2 regions of the Paraburkholderia sp. MM5482-R2 genome follow, and region 1 is predicted to be linked to the other one. Evidence: riboswitches for the same ligand, from Rfam matches in the RefSeq annotation. Region 1 holds a riboswitch; the other holds the start of a gene.

Evidence for each region. A riboswitch is a leader RNA that binds a small molecule or an ion and turns the genes downstream of it on or off. The one in region 1 is predicted to bind thiamine pyrophosphate.
Region 2: another riboswitch for thiamine pyrophosphate. It lies ahead of OKW37_RS21665 (FAD-dependent oxidoreductase); the one in region 1 lies ahead of thiC (phosphomethylpyrimidine synthase ThiC).

Annotation. Positions count from the first base shown of each region.
Region 1 is NZ_JBNDLP010000002.1:3,114,233-3,124,439, forward strand. It holds gene OKW37_RS17130 (hypothetical protein) at 1-118, opposite strand, end outside; gene OKW37_RS17135 (GreA/GreB family elongation factor) at 713-1,114, shown strand; TPP riboswitch at 1,257-1,374, shown strand; gene thiC (phosphomethylpyrimidine synthase ThiC) at 1,463-3,394, shown strand; gene OKW37_RS17145 (glycine zipper 2TM domain-containing protein) at 3,540-3,764, shown strand; gene OKW37_RS17150 (hypothetical protein) at 3,999-4,472, shown strand; gene OKW37_RS17155 (L-lactate permease) at 4,767-6,365, shown strand; gene OKW37_RS17160 (DMT family transporter) at 6,657-7,583, shown strand; gene bamC (outer membrane protein assembly factor BamC) at 7,754-8,989, opposite strand; gene OKW37_RS17170 (DUF2844 domain-containing protein) at 9,390-9,854, shown strand; gene OKW37_RS17175 (DUF3443 domain-containing protein) at 9,924-10,207, shown strand, end outside.
Region 2 is NZ_JBNDLP010000002.1:4,051,804-4,062,010, reverse strand. It holds gene OKW37_RS21685 (hypothetical protein) at 1-123, opposite strand, end outside; gene OKW37_RS21680 (hypothetical protein) at 188-661, opposite strand; gene OKW37_RS21675 (SDR family NAD(P)-dependent oxidoreductase) at 867-1,670, opposite strand; gene OKW37_RS21670 (ABC transporter ATP-binding protein/permease) at 1,667-3,418, opposite strand; TPP riboswitch at 3,850-3,973, shown strand; gene OKW37_RS21665 (FAD-dependent oxidoreductase) at 4,195-5,331, shown strand; gene thiS (sulfur carrier protein ThiS) at 5,391-5,588, shown strand; gene OKW37_RS21655 (thiazole synthase) at 5,696-6,511, shown strand; gene thiE (thiamine phosphate synthase) at 6,508-7,611, shown strand; gene OKW37_RS21645 (ABC transporter ATP-binding protein) at 7,703-8,527, shown strand; gene mlaE (lipid asymmetry maintenance ABC transporter permease subunit MlaE) at 8,524-9,291, shown strand; gene mlaD (outer membrane lipid asymmetry maintenance protein MlaD) at 9,382-9,912, shown strand; gene OKW37_RS21630 (MlaA family lipoprotein) at 9,932-10,207, shown strand, end outside.

The DNA.
Region 1 (10,207 bases):
ACCGGATCACGCCGCCCGTCACCGTCGATGCCGCCGGCGCCGCCAGCGGCGCGGCGAGCAATGCCACCACCGCGACTGTGCGACCGAACGTTCGCCACCGCCTGCTTTCCGCTTTCATGTGCACCTCTTTGTCAATCGGCGCGAGTCGCCTCGCGCCATTCACGCGCCATCCCGCGAATCGCTTCGCCGGAGTGCGGCCTTCGCTGCACTTTGTTTAACGGCAATCCTCTGACTGGCTTGAACGCAATGCGGACCACACCGCTTTCTTCTCGCACCGCACAAAAACGGTCAGTCGACGGGCGCGACGTCGCAAACGGAGCTGCGTGAGACAGCGTGCTAACATCAAACTTTCGTCTCGCTGCTGCCGCGCGGCCTCACGCTTAGTCGCCCGGCACCCCTCGATCGCGCTTCCCCAACACCTGGTCGTTTTGCCCGTGACTTCTCTGCGTCGTCCGACTTTCCGTGCTCTCGCCCGCTTGCGCCCATGCCGCGCAGGCGAGCGCGCGCGCGCGGACGTCGCGTCGCACGGCCCCGGCGAGACGTCCCGAACGGTCCCGCTTCACGCCGCCCGGCGCCCTCGCTGACGCAGCCCGCCAATACCCAGGGCCGCGTCGCCGGGCACCGGGCTCTCCCATTCGTCCACTCATCCGCCGACCACCCCATGGGTCGTTGCATGCGGCCATCCATGACCGCCTTATCCGGAGTCCTGATGATGAAGAAGATCAAAACCTGCTACCTGACCGAACTCGACGTAACCCGCCTCGAGAAATACGCGGCCACCGACGCCAAGTTGCAGCACATGCTCGACGATGTGCTCGAACGCGCGGTAATCGTCGACTCGCACGACATCCCCGCCGACGTCGTCACGATGAACTCGCAAGCGACGCTGATCGACGCAGCGAGCGGCGAACAGATGACGTGGACCGTCGTCTATCCGCCCAACGCCGATTTCGCGCAAGGGCGCCTGAACGTGTTCTCGCCGGCTGGCCTCGCGCTGCTCGGCGCGCGCCGCGGCGAGAGCGTCCGCTTCACGCCACCCAGCGGCGATCAGAAAGTGCTCAAGCTCGACAAAATCCTGTATCAGCCTGAAGCCGCCGACGATTTTTCACTGTAAGGCGGCCGTTCCCTCGCTGTAAGTTGCCTTGTCTGATGCGGTCTCGAATCAAGCATAGGAGATGTCTGGTTTCATCCGGACCAGTTTTTTTGAGTCATTCAGACAGGTTGCCAAACCGCGGGCGGGCGGTGTATCGTGTGCGCTGCTAACGCGGGGGTCCTGCGTAGCGCGGAGCTGGAGGTCCGTGTTGCGTGGGTGAGAAATACCCTTTGAACCTGATCTGGATAATGCCAGCGCAGGGAAGCGTACGGATTTCGCTCCAGCCTCAAGGGCCTCACCTCTCCGCGATTTCCGACTACTTCCATCTCGGTCTCCTGCTTAGCCGCCCCACTTTGTACGGAGACTTACATGAACGCCAATCCGAAGTTTATTTCCGCCGAAGCCCATGTGGACGAGGCCGCCGTCGCGCCGTTGCCGAATTCGCGCAAGGTCTACGTGACCGGCTCGCGCCCGGACATCCGCGTGCCGATGCGCGAAATCTCGCAGGCCGACACGCCCGACAGCTTCGGCGGCGAAAAGAATCCGCCGATCTACGTGTACGACACGTCGGGCCCCTACTCCGACCCGGACGCGGAGATCGACATCCGCGCGGGTCTGCCCGCACTGCGCGAGGCGTGGATCGAGGAGCGCGGAGACACCGAGCCGCTGACCGGTCTGTCGAGCAGCTTCAGCCGCGAGCGCGCCGCCGATCCGGCCACCGCGCAGCTGCGTTTTCCGGGACTGCATCGTACGCCGCGCCGCGCGATCGCCGGCAGGAACGTGACGCAGATGCACTACGCGAAGCAAGGCCTCATCACGCCGGAAATGGAATACATCGCGATTCGCGAAAACCAGCGCCGTGCCGAGTACCTCGAGACCCTGAAGACGAGCGGCCCGAACGGCGCGAAGCTCGCCGCGATGATGGGCCGTCAGCACCCCGGCCAGGCATTCGGCGCGAGCGCGTTCGGTCCGAACGGCCTCACCGAAATCACCGCGGAATTCGTGCGCGAGGAAATCGCGCGCGGCCGCGCGATCATCCCGAACAACATCAATCACCCGGAAAGCGAGCCGATGATCATCGGCCGCAACTTCCTCGTGAAGGTCAATGCGAACATCGGCAACTCGGCGGTGACATCGTCGATCGGCGAGGAAGTCGACAAGATGACGTGGGCGATCCGCTGGGGCGGCGACACGGTGATGGATCTGTCGACCGGCAAGCACATTCATGAAACGCGCGAATGGATCATCCGCAACAGCCCGGTGCCGATCGGCACGGTGCCGATCTATCAGGCGCTCGAAAAGGTCAACGGCAAGGCTGAAGACCTCACCTGGGAAATCTTCCGCGACACGCTGATCGAGCAGGCCGAGCAAGGCGTCGACTACTTCACGATCCACGCGGGCGTGCGTCTGCAATATGTGCCGCTCACGGCGAACCGGATGACCGGCATCGTGTCGCGCGGCGGCTCGATCATGGCGAAGTGGTGTCTCGCGCATCACAAGGAAAGCTTCCTGTACGAGCATTTCGAAGAGATCTGCGAAATCATGAAGGCCTACGACGTGGCCTTCTCGCTCGGCGACGGCCTGCGTCCCGGCTCGATCTACGACGCGAACGACGAAGCGCAACTGGGCGAGCTGAAGACGCTCGGCGAACTCACGCAGATCGCGTGGAAGCACGACGTGCAGGTGATGATCGAAGGTCCGGGCCATGTGCCGATGCAGCTGATCAAGGAAAACATGGACCTGCAGCTCGACTGGTGCGACGAGGCGCCGTTCTACACGCTCGGGCCGCTGACCACCGACATCGCGCCGGGCTACGACCACATCACGTCGGGCATTGGCGCCGCGATGATCGGCTGGTTCGGCACCGCGATGCTGTGCTACGTGACGCCGAAGGAACACCTCGGTCTGCCGAACAAGGACGACGTGAAGACCGGCATCATCACGTACAAGCTCGCCGCGCATGCCGCCGATCTCGCGAAGGGTCATCCGGGCGCGCAGGTGCGCGACAACGCGCTGTCGAAGGCGCGCTTCGAATTCCGCTGGGAAGACCAGTTCAATCTCGGTCTCGACCCGGACAAGGCGCGCGAATTCCACGACGAAACGCTGCCGAAGGATTCGGCCAAGGTCGCGCATTTCTGCTCGATGTGCGGCCCGCACTTCTGCTCGATGAAGATCACCCAGGACGTACGCGAGTTCGCGGCGCAACAAGGCGTCACCGACGACGAAGCGCTGAAGAAAGGCATGGAAGTAAAGTCGATCGAGTTCATGAAGCAAGGCGCGGAGATTTATCAGCGGCAATAAGCGGGTTGCGCGATTCGCGCGAACCAGCACTGCAGTATCGAAGCCCGCCGGCATGGCGGGCTTTTTTATTCCACCGCATCGAGCAGGCACGTTGCGTGCTGGGAGAAGGAAACATCTGTTTCCAACAACGAGCGGAGTCAGCATCATGAAATCGATCCGTCATCTCGGTACTCGTCTTGGTACGGTCGCAGCCGCCCTTTCACTTGTCGCGGGTCTCGCGGCATGCGGCGACATGTCCCCACGCACACGCGATACCGCGATCGGCGCGGGTGTCGGCGGCGCCGCTGGCGCGGCAATCGGCGGCAACGGCTTGTCGACGTTGGGCGGCGCGGCGGTAGGCGGTGTCATCGGTAACCAGGTCGGCAAGTGAGCGTTGCGTCCGATGACGCGTCTAACGATTCATACAGGACAGCAAACGATTTTTTTCGGACCACGGTCCGGACTGCCGAGGGCGGCGGATGCAGTGCGCCCTCGTCCCGACAGCGCGCGTGGAAATAGGCTGAAATATGCGGTTGCGGTTTTGCCACAGCGCTGCCGCGGCAAGAGCGTAAGCTCCTCATAACGACGTCGCGCAAGGCGGCATCGGTTCATCGAGGAGCGCGCCATGAAGTCCCGCGTCGTCACCCATCTTTGCGTGGTGCGCCTCTCGACGCCACGCGATTCGTCCAGTTTTTCCGCGAGGTTCGCGCGGCCCGCCACCGCGATTTGCGTGCTCGCCTCGAGTCTCTTTTTTGCAGGCTGCTATTACCCCGCCGGCTACTATCCCGCCGGCTATTATCCGTCGTACTATTCGACCGCGCCCGCGACCACAGCCGACCAAACCGCGCCGGCGACCGATCAACAGCAGCCGCCTCAAGCCCAGGCGCAAATGCAGGTCGCACCGCAAGACATGCCGCCCGGTTATACGGTTCCCGCGCCTGTGTACGCGGCGCCGCCGGTTTATCCCGCCTACTATCCGCCGCCGCCTTATCCCGCTTATTACGGCTACCCCGCCTACTACGGACCGTCGATTGCGATCGGCATTGGCGGTTATTGGGGCGGCCATTGGGGTGGCCATTGGGGCGGCCACTCGCATTGACCTGTCCTCTTTCGTCGCGGAGCGTGCACGCGCCGGCACTTCAACTGCCGGCGCGCGCGCTTCTTCATGAGTCGTTTTTCCGCGCGTATCGCCCTCCACCGCGCATACCCCGCCCGTACTTTCCCGGCTTGACGCGCCGGTAAGGCGCTCTATCCTTGGAAGGTTTCATGCAGCACCCGCTTAAATCGGGCGACGCCGCTTTGTCGAGGCCAGTTGCGAGCGTCCGCCGAATCAGAGCGACGTGCCGTCATGCGCAATCCCCGCGTCGAATTACACAACAACGAAGGAGACGTGATGTTTCATCAACTACTCACTCCGGTTGGCAATTCGCTTTTTCCGTCGTTCATCGTCGCCGCGCTGCCGATCATCGCCGTGCTCGCGCTGCTCGGCTGGGCGCGCAGGCCCGCGTGGCAAGCGTCGCTCGCGGGACTGATCATCGGTTTGATCGTGGCGATTTTCGTCTGGCAGTTTCCGGTCGGGCTCGCGTTCAACTCGGTCGCGGCTGGCGTCGTGTTCGCGATCTGGCCAGTGATGTGGATCGTGTTCACCGCGATCCTGCTGTACAACATCGCGCAGCGCTCGGGACGCTTCGAGGCCTTTCGCCTGTGGATGATCGACAACCTGCCGAACGACCGGCGCATCGTGCTCGTCGTGGTCGGCTTTTCGTTCGGCGCGCTGCTCGAGGGCATTTCGGGTTTCGGCACGCCGGTCGCGATCACGAGCTCGCTGCTGATCATGCTCGGCTTTCCGACGCTCGAAGCGCTGACCTTCACGCTGATCTTCAACACCGCGCCGGTCGCGTTCGGCGCGCTCGGCGTGCCGATCACGGTGCTCGGCGCGGTCACGCATCTGCCGTCCGATGTGCTCGGCAAGATGGTCGGGCGGCAATTGCCTTTCTTCGCGGTCCTGCTGCCCTTCTATGTGATCGCCGTGTACGCGGGCTTTCGCCACATGCTGCGGATCTGGCCGGTGCTGCTGGTCTCGGGCCTGAGCTTCGCGCTGACCCAGTTCGTCGTCTCGAACTTCATCAACTACAGCCTGACCGACGTGCTGTCGTCGCTGGTTTCGCTGATCCTCACCGTTGCGTTCCTGCGCGTCTGGAAGCCCGCCGTCGATCCGAAATTCGCGATCAACGTCGATCGCATCAGCGAGGTGCGCGGCAAGATCGGCGGCGCACAGGGCTGGTATCCGTGGATCATCGTGTCGGTCGTCGTGATCATCTGGACGATCGCGAGGATCTTCACGATCGGCGACATCAAGTTGTCGTGGCCCGGTCTCGACAAGGCCGTGTTCATCACGCTCTACAACACGCCGTACGGCGCGGTCTGGGACTTCCAGCCGCTCGCGACCGGTACCGCGATCCTCGTCGCCGCGCTCATCACGGCGTTCGTCGTACGGCTCTCGCCCGCCGAGTTCGGCAAGGCGATCTCCGATACGTGGGTGCAAACGCGCATCGCGATCCTGACCGTGGCAACGATCGTCGGCCTCGCTTACCTGATGAACTACTCGGGACTCACCTACACGCTCGGTCTCGGCGTTGCGTCGGTCGGGCCGCTGTTTCCGCTCGTGTCGGCGTTCCTCGGCTGGGTGGCGGTGTTCCTGTCGGGCAGCGATACGTCGGGCAATGCGCTGTTCGGCAATCTGCAGGTGGTCGCGGCCAACCAGCTCAATCTGAATCCGGTGCTGATGGCGGCGACCAACTCGTCGGGCGGCGTGATGGGCAAGATGATCTCGCCGCAGAACATCGCGACCGGCGTCGCGACCACCGAGTTGAAGGGCAAGGAAGGCGTCGTGTTCGCCAAGACCTTCAAACATTCGATTCTGCTGACGGTGCTGCTTGGCGTGCTCGTCTGGGCGCAGCAGAACGTCCTGCAATGGATGATTCCGCATTGAGGTCGCGCCAGTAACGGCGCAATGCAATTCACATCTTTTCGGACGGCCGCCCACGCATCGCGGGCGCCGTGTCCGATCCCATCCCACCGCCGTTCCGCCTGATCGCAATTTTTCTCACATATCGGCGAGAATTGCTCGTTTGGCGCGCGCCCTCGCAGCGCTTACCATCGACCTCATCGGACGCGGCTGTCTCCCGGATCTTGCCGTTTCATCCTGTACTGAAACGATTCGCGCGATCGCACTGTTACGATGAGCTGGCGTCCCGACTCAACTGCGCGCGGCGCCATTCCAATGAAAACCAGAAACCTGCTGCAACTGCTGATCCTCGCTGCCCTATGGGGCGCATCGTTCCTGTTCATCCGCGTCGGCGTGACCGACTTCGGCGTCGCGCCGCTGATGGCGCTGCGCGTCGGCATCGGCGCGCTCTTTCTCGCGATCGTGCTGATCGCGCGACGGCCGCTGCAACAGTCCGCCACCGTGTTGCGCACGCACGCAGTGCCGCTGCTCGTGGTCGGTATCGTCAATTCGGCGGCACCGTTCTGCCTGTTCGCGTATGCCGAGCTGACACTGTCGGCGGGCGTCACGTCGGTGATCAATGCGTGCGCGCCGCTGTGGGGCGCGCTGGTCGGCTTCCTGTGGCTGCGCGACCGGCTCAGCGCACTGCGCACGCTCGGTCTCGTGGTCGGCTTTCTCGGCGTGCTGATGCTCGTGTGGGATCAGATCGCGGCGCCGGCCGGCTCGGCCGCCTCGCCGCTGAGCGTCGCGCTCGCGGCCGGCGCCGCGCTCGGCGCCACGCTGCTCTACGGCATCGCCGCCAACTACACGAAGCGTCACCTGACTGGCGTCGACGCGCTGACCGTCGCGACCGGCACGATGATCGGCGCGACGATCGTGCTGCTGCCGCTCGCGGTCATCTACTGGCCCGCCGCGCCGATCTCGCTGCGCGCGTGGGGCGCGGTGATCGCGCTCGGCGTCGCCTGTACCGGCATCGCGTACATGCTGTTCTTCCATCTGATCGCGGTCGCCGGGCCGACGCGCGCGATCACCGTGACCTTCGTGATTCCGATCTTCGGCATTCTGTGGGGCGCGTTGTTTCTCGGCGAGACGGTGTCGCCCGGCATGCTCGAAGGGTGCGCTGTGATTCTGGTCGGCACCGCGTTGGCGACCGGCGTAGTCAAGCGCTTGCCGTGGATGGGGACGCGGCGCGCGGATACCTGAGCGCACGGAGTCAATCGGCAACCGCGCCGGGTCGCGGCTTGCCGATCCGGTCACGTTACATCGGCTCACGCGCGGGCCCTTCGCGCGTCAAATGCATAGTCAAAAAAAACCGCCCGGATTTCTCCGGGCGGTTTCGTCGAACCGGCGGCGTCGGCCGCGAGGCTCCCGTATCAGTGCAGCTGGTCGGCCATCAGGCTCATGATCTGCTTGGCCTGCGAGCTTTCGTCGAGTTGCCCCTTGTCGTCGACCACGGCCACGCGGGTCTGGTTCGGCGTCACCGCGCGCACGTTCACGCGATACTGCCTGGCGACCTTCTCCTTCTTGCCGTGGAAGACCTGGCTCCAGAAGCCCTGCTCGGCCGACGACATATCCTTCGGATCGACGTAGCGCACGAAATAGAGGCCGCGGCTCATGTCGCGATCGTCGACCGTGAAATTGCTGCGATCGAGTGCGAGGCCCACGCGCAGCCACGCGCGGTCATACGGCTCGCCGAGCGTGAGTTCGGTCGATGAGAGCTGCGCCGACGTGTTGTTGGCCGAATCCGCGTCCGGCATAGGCGGTTGCGCCGCGAGCGCGACGTTCTGCGCGACAACGGCGGCCGTCGCCGACTTCGCACCCGCCGTCGCCGCGTTCGGCGCGATCTGCGTGCCCGCGGGCGACAGCTCGGCGTTCTGTGTGCCACCCGCGTTGCTACCCGAATCGGCCCGCGCCAGCGAGACCATCAGGCGCTTCAGGTATTCCTGCTCGAGCGCCGGGTCGTTCGGCTTGGGTTGCCACTGGGTCGACTCGTTGTTCGTACCGGTGATCGCCTCACGCATGCCTTTCTGGCTGACGAACACATAGGTGCCGCCGTTCGGCGCCGCTTCGAGACGCGTGCGGAACTTGTTGCGCTCCGAACTCACGTAGCTGTTGCCCATCGCCTTCGACAGCGTGTTGCGGATAAAGCCGTCGTTGATCTGCGCGTGGGTTTCGTTCCAGTCGGTTTCCATCACGCCCTTGTCGCGCTGGTCGACGACGAGCAGGAAGCCCTGCTCCTGCCAGAAGCGGCGGATTTGCGGCCAGGCCTGATCGGGCGTTTTGTTGTCGATCACGAGCCAGCTCTCGGTGCCGTCGCGCTGGATGTGGATGCCCTGGACGGGCGGCACGACCGCGACCGCGTCGCCGGCCGGCGCCTGTGCCTGCACCTGTTTCAGCGTGGACAGCGAGGTTTCGCCGCCCTGCGGCGGCAGCGAACGCTGATCGGCCGTCTCGTCGATCATGTTCGGCGGTACGGCAAGCGATACCTGCTTCGAACGGGAGTCGCTCCTATAGTCGATTTTGGTCGGCGACGAGGTGCCGCAGCCGGCGACCAGCCCGCCTGCCATGAGCATTACTGCAAACCGCTTGGTGAGACGAAAATCAGTCATATTCGGGGAATCCTTCCGCTACGCCACGGCAAGTTTCCGTGGATCAACCCAACATTTTACCGGTCCCGGCGAGGCCTGTGCAAAAACTGGGGTTTGCCCGCGAATCGCCGCATGCCACGGCTACGAAGCGACCACGGGAAAAAAGTCCGCGCCCAATCATGCTATTTGCCTTCTTATGAAGTAAATTTAACACTAAATAACACTTTCGAGTTGACCTTGGGAGTATTCCCAAGTCTTTGCCGGAGGCCCGCCGAATAAGGGCTTCCGGTCTGCATGCGGCTTGTTTTTAAACATGGCGCGCGGTCCTGTCCGCCGCGATGTGCAAAGGCCAGAAAAAAACCAGCGCCAGATTAATCGAGTTATCTCAATAAAAAATCCGGCGCCAAACGAGGAAGGCCTCATGTCCCAGTCCTGTCTCAATCCATCCGCGATCGCCTCGGCGATCGCCATCGTCGCGTGCTGCGCGAGCTTCGGCGCGCATGCCGAATTGGGCGGCACGATGCCGAGCCAGGCGGTGTCGGGCGCGAGCGCGCCGCGCACGCTGCTCAATGGCGCACTGCGCGAGCGCACGTGGACCGACGCTGGCAATACGACCATCAACGAATACGCGACCAGCACCGGCCTGATCGTCGCCTACGCGTGGCAAGGCCCGACGATGCCGGATCTGCACGCGCTACTCGGCAAATACGGCGACTCGTACAAGACAGGCGCCGCGGCGGCGGCCGGCAGCGGCAATCTGCATTCGTCGCGGGTCACGCGCGCCGACGTGATCGTCGAGTCCGGCGGACCGATGCGCGGCTACGTCGGCCGCGCGTGGCTGCCGACGGCTTTGCCCGCCGGCGTCACCTCCGACGACATCCAGTAACGCGTGCGCCCCGCACGCGTCGCTCGCGCCCCCTTCACGCCTAAGTTCCACCCGACGGATCGCCACGCCATGAAATCCGCCTTGCGTTTCCATGCCCTGCTTCTGATCGTCTGCGCGGCCCTCGTCGGCTGCGGCGGCGGAGGCGGCAGTTCCTCGTCCAGCTCGTCCGGCTCGGGCTCGACGCCGTCCGCGACCGCGCCGAGCTCGTCGACCAGTTCCACGAGCGCGTCGAACACGACGCAGAGCGCGAACGTGCCGCAATCGACCACGCCCAACGTGCAGCTGGTCACGGTCGGCGTATCGCCCGGCAGTACGCGCAACATGCTGACGACGAGCGTCACCGTCTGCCAGGC
Region 2 (10,207 bases), 940 kb from region 1:
GAGCGTCAGCGTCGCGGCGAAGGCGGCGAGGGCGCAACGACGCCGGCATATCAGCGAGGCGACCGGACACAGGCGCGAATGCCTGGTTGCCGCTGGCGCGCGCACGGTCGGCGACGAGGTCATGAGGCAGCGCCCGATCCCGGTCACGAAATGCGATGGAGCATCAAAAGCAGCGACGGCCGCGCGCTCAGCGCGTCACGCGCAGTCGCAGTTCGTTCTGACCTTGCACGCTCGCGGTGACGTTCACGCGACGGGCGTCGGTGGTCACGACGAAATGCTGGCGCACCGGTGTGTTGACGTCATGCACGACGCGCGGAAAGCAGGCGGCGATGTCGGCGCCGAGTTCTTCGAGCGGATCGTTGATGACGCCGTCGGCTTGCCAGTGCGCGCGCCAGTGGCAGTCGTACGCGTGCGGGCTGGCGCGGCAATCGTCCGTATTGGAGACGCCCGGCAGTTGCGCGGCGGTCTCGTTTGGCAGTCGCCGGAAATCGCTCGCATCGACGATGTGCGTGAGCGCCGCGCAGATATCGGCGGGTTGGTTCGGCTCGGTCGTTTGCGCGGCATCGACGGCGTTCGTGAGCAGCAGCGCCGCGCCGCAGGCGAGCGCGATGCGCGGGAGCAAAGACGGGAGCAAAGGTGAAACACGGCGAGCGAATGACATGGGCGAGGAGTCCGAAGAGCGGTTGCGATGAAAGACGTGACTGACATCAACGACGGCCGGCGCATGGCGCGGCCCGTACGACTATCGTCGCTGCTCGCCGGCATTTTCAAAGCGCGGAACAGCTTGCGCGCTCCGCAAATGCTTTCGAACTCTTCTCGTGTCTTTCCGGATGTTGCGCCCGGAGGTGCCGGCGCGCAGGCGAGGCTTAACCGAGCGTCAAGCCGCCATCGATGTGAATCACCTGGCCGGTGATGTGGCGTGCCGCGTCGGACAGCAGGAATGCGATCAGCGCGGCGACGTCGTCCGGTTCGGCAACATGACCGAGCGGCGTGGCTTCGGCGGCGTGCGCCCACACGGCCGCGTTGTCGGCGCTTGGGCCGCGATCCTTGCGCGTGTAGCCCGGCGCCACGCAATTGACGGTCACGCCGAGCGGCGCGAGCTCCGCGGCCGCCGTTTTCGCAAGCGCTTCGAGTGCCGCTTTCGCGGCCGCCGTCGCGGCGAATGGCGCATCCGCGCGATAGCGATGCGCGACGAACGAACTCAAGGCGACCACGCGACCGCGCTTCGATGTTTCGAGCGCGGGCATCGCGCGCCGCACGAGCGCGGCGAAGGCGGCTGGCATCGCGGCGAAGGCGGCGCCGAAGGTGTCGGGATCGAGCGCGGCCAGCGTTTGGCGCTGCGCATGGCCGGCGTTCGCGACCAGTTGATCGAGTGCGCCGAAGCTCGCGAGCGTCTGATGGATCACGTGCTCCGCCGCGCCGCGCTCGGCGAGGTCGCCGAACACGGTCGCGCAGCGTGCGCCGCTTGCCGTGCAGTCGGCGGCAACCTGCACGAGCCGTCGACGGGAGGCGTCGTCTGCGCCGCGCGCGTGCAGCATCAACGACGTATGCGGCGCCGCGAGGCGCCGTGCGAGCGCCGCGCCGATGCCGGAACCGGCGCCGGTGATCAGCACGACGCGTGCGGCGGTGCCGTGCGCTTCGCTGACGTGAGCGCCGCTCGCGTCGCTCACGCCGCTACCGCTTCGACAGAACGCTCGACGTCGAGCGTTTCGTCATGGAACGCTGCGAGCGATTCGCGATGCGCGACGCTGACGATCGCAGCCTTCGGCAACCGCTCGGTGAACAGCCGATAGAGCCGCGCCTCGTTTTCCGCGTCGAGCGCGCTGGTCGCTTCGTCGAGGAACAGGTAGTCCGGCTTGTGCAGCAGCACGCGCGCGGCGGCGAAGCGCTGCTGCTCACCCGGCGACAGCACGCGAGTCCAGTGCGCCGTTTCCTGCAGACGGTCCGCGTATTCCGACAGATGGCAGGTGATGAGCGCGTCGCGGCATTCGTCGTCGCCATAGGTGTCCGCCGCCGACGGATACGCGAGCGCCGCCTTCAGCGTGCCGATCGGCATGTAGCTGATCTGCGGGATGAACATCATGCGCGCGTTGACCGGTGCGTCGATCGAGCCGTCGCCGAACGGCCACAGGCCCGCGAGCGCGCGCATCAGCGTGCTCTTGCCGGCGCCCGACGGACCGCGCACGAGCCAGCGCGAGCCCGGCCGGATCGCGATATCGCGGATGCGCGACAGTGGGTTGCCATTGGGCAGGGCGAGCTGGAGGCTGTCGGTGGTAAGCGTGTTGCTGTCGACGAAATGCAGATTGATGCCGCCATGTTCCGTGGCCGGCGACACCGATTCCTTCAGACGCGGCGAATGCACGACGCGCTTGAATTCGCGCAACCGGTTCACGGTCGCGCGCCATTCGACGAGGCTCGTATAACTGTTGATGAACCACGAGAACGAATCGCTGACCGTGCCGAACGCGCTCGAAATCTGCATCAGCACGCCGAACGTGAACGCGCCCGCGAAGTAGCGCGGCGAGGCGACGACGATCGGGAAAATGATCGCGATCTGGCCGTAGAAGCTCAGCACGAAGGTCAGGCGCTTCGTGTACTTCATCACCTGCCACCAGTTGTCGCGGATGCGGCCGAACAGCGTGCGCGCGTTCGTCTTCTCGGTTTCCATGCCGTTGTAGAACGCGATCTGCTCGGCGTTCTCACGCAGCCGGATCAAGCCGAAACGGAAATCGGCCTCGACTTTCTGCGCCTGATAGTTGATCGACACGAGCGGATGGCCGACCTTCTGCGTGACGAGCGAGCCGCCCACCGCATACAGCGCCGCGGCCCACACCATGTAGCCGGGGATCTGCAGCGGCATGCCGCCGAGCGAGATGCTCAACGCGCCCGCGAGCGACCACAGGATCGTGATGAACGACACGAGCGTGACGACGGTCGACAGCAGATCGAGCGTTAGCGACAGCGTGGTGGTCGCGAACGACTGCAGGTCGTCGCTGATCCGCTGGTCGGGGTTGTCGGCGAGACGGTCGCGCTCGATGCGGTAGAACGCGCTGTCGTCGAGCCACTCGTTCAGGTAGCGGGTGGTCAGCCACTGGCGCCAGCGGAAGCCGAGCATCTGGCGCAGATAGCGTCCATACACGGCGAGGATGATGAAACCGAACGCGAGTCCGGTAAAGATCATCAGCAGGTGCGGGAAGTCGTGGACGTTCTTCGCCTGCAGCGCGTTGTAGAAGTCCCTGCTCCAGCTATTCAGGCGCACGTTGATCCAGACGACGAGCAGGTTCATCACGATGATCGTGACGAGCAGCCCCCACGCGATGCCTCGTTCCTCGGAAACCCAGTAGGGCTTGATCAGGGTCCACGCGGAGACCTTTTCGTCGGGCGGCAGCGCGGGGCTGGCGGAAGTATGTGGTGTCATGAGCATCCTGATGAAGTGCTGACCCGAAGTGCCATTCCGGCGTACGGGTCCGATCTGGTTGACCCATGTCGGGCGATCCCGCGAACAGCAGGCGCCTTTGCGAGGGCGTGGCTGCCGCGGGTCTGCGATACCTGGCCGGGCATCGCGCCATCACGCTCGATGAACGCGAGTCCGGACGGGCGCCCGATTCTGGCGTGACGCCCTTAAGCGAAAATTAATTTTCGGGGCCGGCATCCGCTGCGGTGCCGCCGCCACGCATGCGGCCACGAGCGTCGCGCGCGCCGCGTTTTTGCGGCACCGGTCACGGCATTGTGCCAGAGCGCCGGGCCGCTTCGCACCGGCATCTCGATAGACGGTGCCAGATCAAAATTGGGGTGGCCACCATGGAGCGCTGGTTTGCGGGCGCCGCGCCTTTTATGGTCTAATGACCTGCGACGAAACAGGGGTGCTTCGCCCACAGGCGGCATGACTTTCATGCCGGGGCGGCGAGGCTGAGAGAGACCCTTTGCACCCGATCCGGGTAATACCGGCGCGGGAAGTTTCCGGAAGCAACCGTCTTCCATTCCCCGCCGGGCGGCGAGCGCAGCTCACATGTGCACGTCGTGACCGGCCGGCTTCACCCGCCGGTTTCGTCCTGGGTACGTGCGTTTTTGGCCGTACGGAAAGGACTCGATGACCGCCTATTCTTCAGACATGCATTTTTCCCTTCGTCACGCCGCCTCGGGCGAGCCGTGCCGTTTTGGTTTTGCCCACCGCAGTCGAACGGAGCGCGCGCGATGAACCGTCCCGCCCGACCCGATTTCGCCGTGCTCGGCGGCGGCCTGTGCGGCCGCCTGGTCGCGTGGCGCCTCGCTGGCGACGGGCATCGCGTGGCGCTCTACGAGCGCGGCGATGCCACCGGTTCGCAGGCTGCCGCGTGGGTCGCCGCCGCGATGCTCGCGCCGCTGGCAGAGGCCGCGAGCGCCGAGCCGCTGATCACGCGGCTTGGCGCGAGTTCGCTCGAAAGCTGGCCGCGCGTGCTTGCCGAACTGCCGGAGCCGGTGTTTTTCCAGCGCAACGGCACGCTCGTCGTCTGGCATCACGCGGATCGCACCGAGGCGCCGCTATTCGAGCGGCGCGTGCGTGCGAACGCGCCGGCCGAGTTGCTCGACGGCGGCTTCGTCGCGTTGGCGGGCGCGCAGCTCGGCGCCGCCGAACCCGCGTTGGCCGGCCGCTTCAGCCAAGGCTGGCTGCTGCCGCGAGAAGGCCAGCTCGACAACCGCCAGGTGCTGTCCGCGCTCGCGGCCGGGCTTGCCGAGCGCGGCGTCGACACGCACTGGAACACGCCGATCGACGACGCGGCGCTGCCCGAGGCCGGCATCACCATCGATTGCCGCGGGCTCGGCGCGAAGCCGGTGCTGCCGACGCTGCGCGGCATCCGCGGCGAAGTTGCGCGCGTGCATGCGCCTCACCTGCAGCTGACGCGCCCGGTGCGGCTACTGCATCCGCGTTACCCGCTGTATATCGCGCCGAAGCAGAACGGCCTCTACGTGATCGGCGCGACCGAGGTGGAGGGCGAGGACATGTCGCCCGTCAGCGTGCGTTCGGCGCTCGAGTTGCTGAGCGCGGCGTTTTCGGTGCACCCGGGCTTCGGCGAGGCGCGCATTCTCGAGCTGAATTCGCAGTGCCGGCCGACCTTGCCCGATCATCGTCCCGCGCTGCTGTGGGACGGCGCGCGCACGCTGCGCGTGAACGGCCTGTACCGGCACGGCTACATGATCGCGCCCGAAGTCGCCGACGAAGCCGTGCGCTTCGCGAGCGCGCTGCTCGACGGCCGCGTCGGTGATGCCGACGCATTCGCCGGATGGCGGCGCGACTCACGCTGGAGCGAGCTGTTCCAGCAGCATTTCGCGCGCGAGCCGGCCCGAGCGTAGCGGCCAACGTGCCGCGCGCGATGCCGCTTGCGCCATCGATTGAACCGTATTCGAACACCATGGACATTCACATCAATCAGAAGCCGTTGTCGCTGCCCGAGGGCGCGACTGTCGCCGATGCGCTCGCCGCCTTTGGCGCGCGTCCGCCGTTCGCGGTCGCGCTCAACGGCGATTTCGTCGCGCGTGCGCAGCATGCGGCGCGCGCGTTGCAAACGGGCGACCGGCTCGACGTCGTGCAGCCGGTCGCGGGCGGCTGAGCGCGACCGCGCCAGCCTGTCGCTTACCGAACGCAACAACCGTCGCCGAAAACCCATTGCCGCAACGCGGTCGGTTCTAGCCGCGAGGGCAAACCAGGATGATGCAAATGACTTCTCACGAGACCGCCGACGCGCTGACGCTATACGGTCAAACTTTTGCAAGCCGCGTGCTGCTCGGCACATCGCGCTATCCGTCGCTGCAATCGCTGTCCGATTCGATCGACGCCGCGCGCCCCGGCATGGTGACGGTCGCGCTGCGCCGTCAGATGAACGAGGGCCACGCCGAAGCCGGCTTCTTCGATCTGCTCAAGCGCCATGGCGTGCCGCTCTTGCCGAACACGGCGGGTTGCCTGAGCGTCGGTGAAGCGGTGACGACCGCGCACATGGCGCGCGAAATCTTCGAGACCGAGTGGATCAAGCTCGAACTGATCGGCGACGACTACACACTGCAGCCCGACCCGGTCGGCCTGATCGAAGCCGCCGCGCGGCTCGTCAAGGATGGCTTCAAGGTGCTGCCGTACTGCACCGAAGATCTGGTGATCGGCCGCCGTCTGCTCGACGCCGGCTGCGAGGCGCTGATGCCGTGGGGCGCGCCGATCGGCACCGGCAAGGGCGTGATCAATCCATACGGGCTGCGCGTGTTGCGCGAGCGGCTGCCGGACGTGCCGCTGATCGTCGACGCCGGGCTCGGCGTGCCGTCGCATGCGGCCCAGGTGATGGAGTGGGGCTTCGACGGCGTGCTGCTGAACACGGCCGTGTCGCAGGCGACGCACCCCGACGCGATGGCGCGCGCGTTCGCGCTGGGCGTCGAGGCGGGTCGGCAAGCGTATCTCGCGGGCCCGATGGCCGAGCGCGAGAGCGCGCACGCGAGCACGCCGGTGATCGGCATGCCGTTCTGGCATCAGGATGGAGGTGCCGCATGACTCAGTCGTTGACGCTGAAGGACCGCGATCTGTTCTGGCCGACGGCCGACGAACTCATCGAAGCCGCCGAGCGCATCCGCGCACGTCTCGGCGACTGGCCGCCGACGCACGCGCCGTGGCGCATCTGCCTGATCGCACCCGACGAACCGAACGGTGGCGACCTGATCGTGATCGCCGACGCACAGCAGCACGGCGAGCAGATCGCGCGCTGGCTGACGCGGGGTGCGGGCGTGATCGTCGCCGCGGAAAACCGCGCGACGCTGCATCTGGGCGGCGAGAAGTACGGCCTCGAAGGCCATCTGGCGGAAGACTGGATTCCCGCGCTTGCCGCGTTCCTCGACTGCGGTTTCGATCCGCACGACGCGCTGGTGCTCGCGCTCGCGTGGCGCGATGGCGACGAGACCCGCGCCGACGATGCTTTCCCGGCCGACCTCGCTCGCTTTCCGCGCCTTACCGACCTGCCGGCGGCACCCGCCAAGGCGTTCCCGCGCTGCCCGGCAAGGCTCGGCCTGTATCCGGTGTTGCCGACCGCGGACTGGGTCGAACGGGTGGTCGGCTTCGGCGTGAAGACGGTGCAGTTGCGCCGCAAGTCGGCCGAACCCGCCGACGAGCTGAAGCGCGAAATCGCGCGCTGCGTGGCGGCCGGCCGCGCGCACGACGCGCAGGTGTTCATCAACGATCACTGGCAGGCGGCGCTCGAGGCGGGCGCGTACGGCGTGCACCTCGGCCAGGAAGACGTGCATACCGCGGATCTGTCCGCGCTGGCTGACGCGGGCATCCGCCTGGGCCTGTCCACTCATGGCTTCTACGAGATGCTGAAGGCGCTGCATTTCCGACCGAGCTACATTGCATTGGGCGCCGTGTTCCCGACCACGACCAAGGTCATGCCGACCGCGCCGCAGGGCTTGCGCCGCCTCGCACGCTATGTGCGGCTGCTCGACGGCGTGGTGCCGCTCGTCGCGATCGGCGGGATCGATCTGCAGGTGCTGCCGGACGTGCTCGCGACCGGCGTCGGCTGCGCGGCCGTGGTGCGCGCGGTGACGGAAGCGGCCGACCCTGCCGCCGCCGTTTCTGCACTGCAGCACACGTTTACGCAATAATCGTCAGGCATAGTCAAGGAACGGGGCACCTCACGGCAGCTTTTGCACGATGGCCCTATAATTCGGCCTTCCCTGTAAAAGGATTGTCAGTTTGGTGCCTTCCTATCCCGAGACCTTACTCGAGCTGCGCGACGTCGACTTCGGTTACGGCGACCGGCTCGTCCTGTCGAATCTGAATCTGCGCTTTCGTCGCGGTCAGGTCGTCGCGGTCATGGGCGGCTCGGGTTGCGGCAAGACCACGGTGCTGCGGCTGATCGGCGGCCTCGTGCGCGCCCAGCGCGGCCAGGTGCTGTTCCATGGCGAGGACATCGGCGAGCAGACGCGCGAAGGCCTTTACGCGCTGCGCCGCAAGATGGGCATGCTGTTCCAGTTCGGCGCGCTGTTCACCGACATGTCGGTGTTCGAAAACGTCGCCTTCTCGCTTCGCGAGCATACCGATCTCCCCGAAGAACTGCTGCGCGACCTCGTGCTGATGAAGCTCAACGCGGTCGGTCTGCGCGGCGCGCGCGACCTGCTGCCGTCCGAGATTTCCGGCGGCATGGCGCGGCGCGTGGCGCTCGCGCGCGCAATCGCGCTCGACCCCGAACTGATGATGTACGACGAGCCGTTCGCCGGTCTCGACCCAATCTCGCTCGGCATCACCGCGAACCTGATCCGCACGCTGAACCGGGCGCTCGGCGCCACGTCGATTCTCGTCACGCACGACGTGCCGGAATCATTCGCGATCGCCGACTACGTGTACTTCCTGTCCAACGGCGGTGTGCTTGCCGAGGGCACGCCCGACGAACTGCGCGCGTCGACCGATCCGACCGTGCGGCAGTTCATCGACGGCGCGCCGGACGGCCCGTTCAGATTCCACTATCCGGCGCAGACGCCGCTCGCGGCGGACTTCGGCATCGGCGGAGGCCAGTCATGATCAGTACGATCGGTCGCTCGGTCATCACCGGGCTCGGCACCGCCGGCTACGCGACGCGCTTCTTCCTGCGGCTCGTGCTCGAATTTTTCCCGCTGCTGCGCCGCCCGCGTCTTGTCACGAAGCAGATCCACTTCGTCGGTAATTATTCGCTCGTGATCATCGCGGTGTCGGGGCTGTTCGTCGGCTTCGTGCTCGGGCTGCAAGGCTATTACACGCTGAACCGTTACGGCTCCGAGCAGGCGCTCGGGTTGCTGGTCGCGCTGTCGCTCGTGCGCGAGCTCGGGCCGGTCGTGACCGCGCTGCTGTTCGCCGGGCGCGCGGGCACGTCGCTGACCGCCGAAATCGGCCTGATGAAGGCGGGCGAGCAGCTCACCGCGATGGAAATGATGGCCGTCGATCCGGTCAAGGTCGTGATCGCGCCGCGCCTGTGGGCCGGCATCGTGTCGATGCCGATCCTCGCCGCGATCTTCAGCGCGGTCGGCGTTCTGGGCGGTTACGTGGTGGGCGTGCTGCTGATCGGCGTCGATGCCGGCGCGTTCTGGTCGCAGATGCAAAGCGGCGTCGACGTGTGGCGCGATGTCGGCGCCGGGGTCGTCAAGAGTGTGGTGTTCGGCCTCGCGGTGACCTTCGTCGCGCTGTTTCAGGGCTACGAGGCGAAGCCGACGCCGGAAGGCGTGTCGCGCGCGACGACCCGCACGGTCGTGTACGCGTCGCTCGCGGTGCTCGGGCTCGATTTCCTGCTGACCGCGCTAATGTTCAGCTAAGACCGCACAGCATGCCGGCTGCCGGCGGTGCATGTGCGCCGCGCACGGCGGGAGGTGGCGGCGGCGCGGCGGATTCACTTTGGGATGACGATGAAAAAGAATGTTCTCGACTTCTGGGTCGGCCTGTTCGTGGTGCTGGGTTTCGTGGCGTTGCTGTTTCTTGCGCTGAAGGCCGGCAATATGAGCTCGTTGTCGTTCCAGGCAACCTACCCGGTCAAGCTGAAGTTCGACAACATCGGCGGGCTGAAGCCACGCGCGCCGGTGAAGAGCGCCGGCGTGACGGTCGGCCGGGTCGCGTCGATCGGCTTCGACAGCAACACCTACCAGGCGCTCGTCACGATCGATATCGACAAGCAATATCAGTTTCCGAGGGACACTTCGGCGAAGATCCTGACCTCGGGTCTGCTCGGCGAGCAGTACATCGGGCTCGAGCCGGGGGGCGACTCGGAAATGCTGAAGGCCGGCGATACGATCTCGATGACGCAATCGGCGATCGTGCTGGAAAACCTGATCGGCCAGTTCCTGTATAGCAAGGCCGCGGATTCCGGCGCGGCGAAGCCCGCCGCATCCGCCCCTGCACCGGCGCCGGGCGCGCCGGCCTCCGGCGCTGCCGGCCAGTAAGGCCAACAAGGAGAACTAGATGCAGACGACACTGCAGACCGCGCGCAGCGGCGCGCGCGTCCTACAGTTCGGCAAGGTCGCCGTGGCGGCTGCGCTGCTCGCCGGTTGCACGACCGTGCAGACGCCTACCAAGGGCGACCCGTTCGAAGGGCTGAACCGTACGATCTTCACCGTCAACGACAAGATCGACCAGTACGCGCTGAAGCCGGTTGCGCAGGGCTACGTTTGGGTCACGCCGCAGCCGGTTCGCGACAGCGTGACGAACTTTTTCTCGAACATCGGCGACGTCTATATT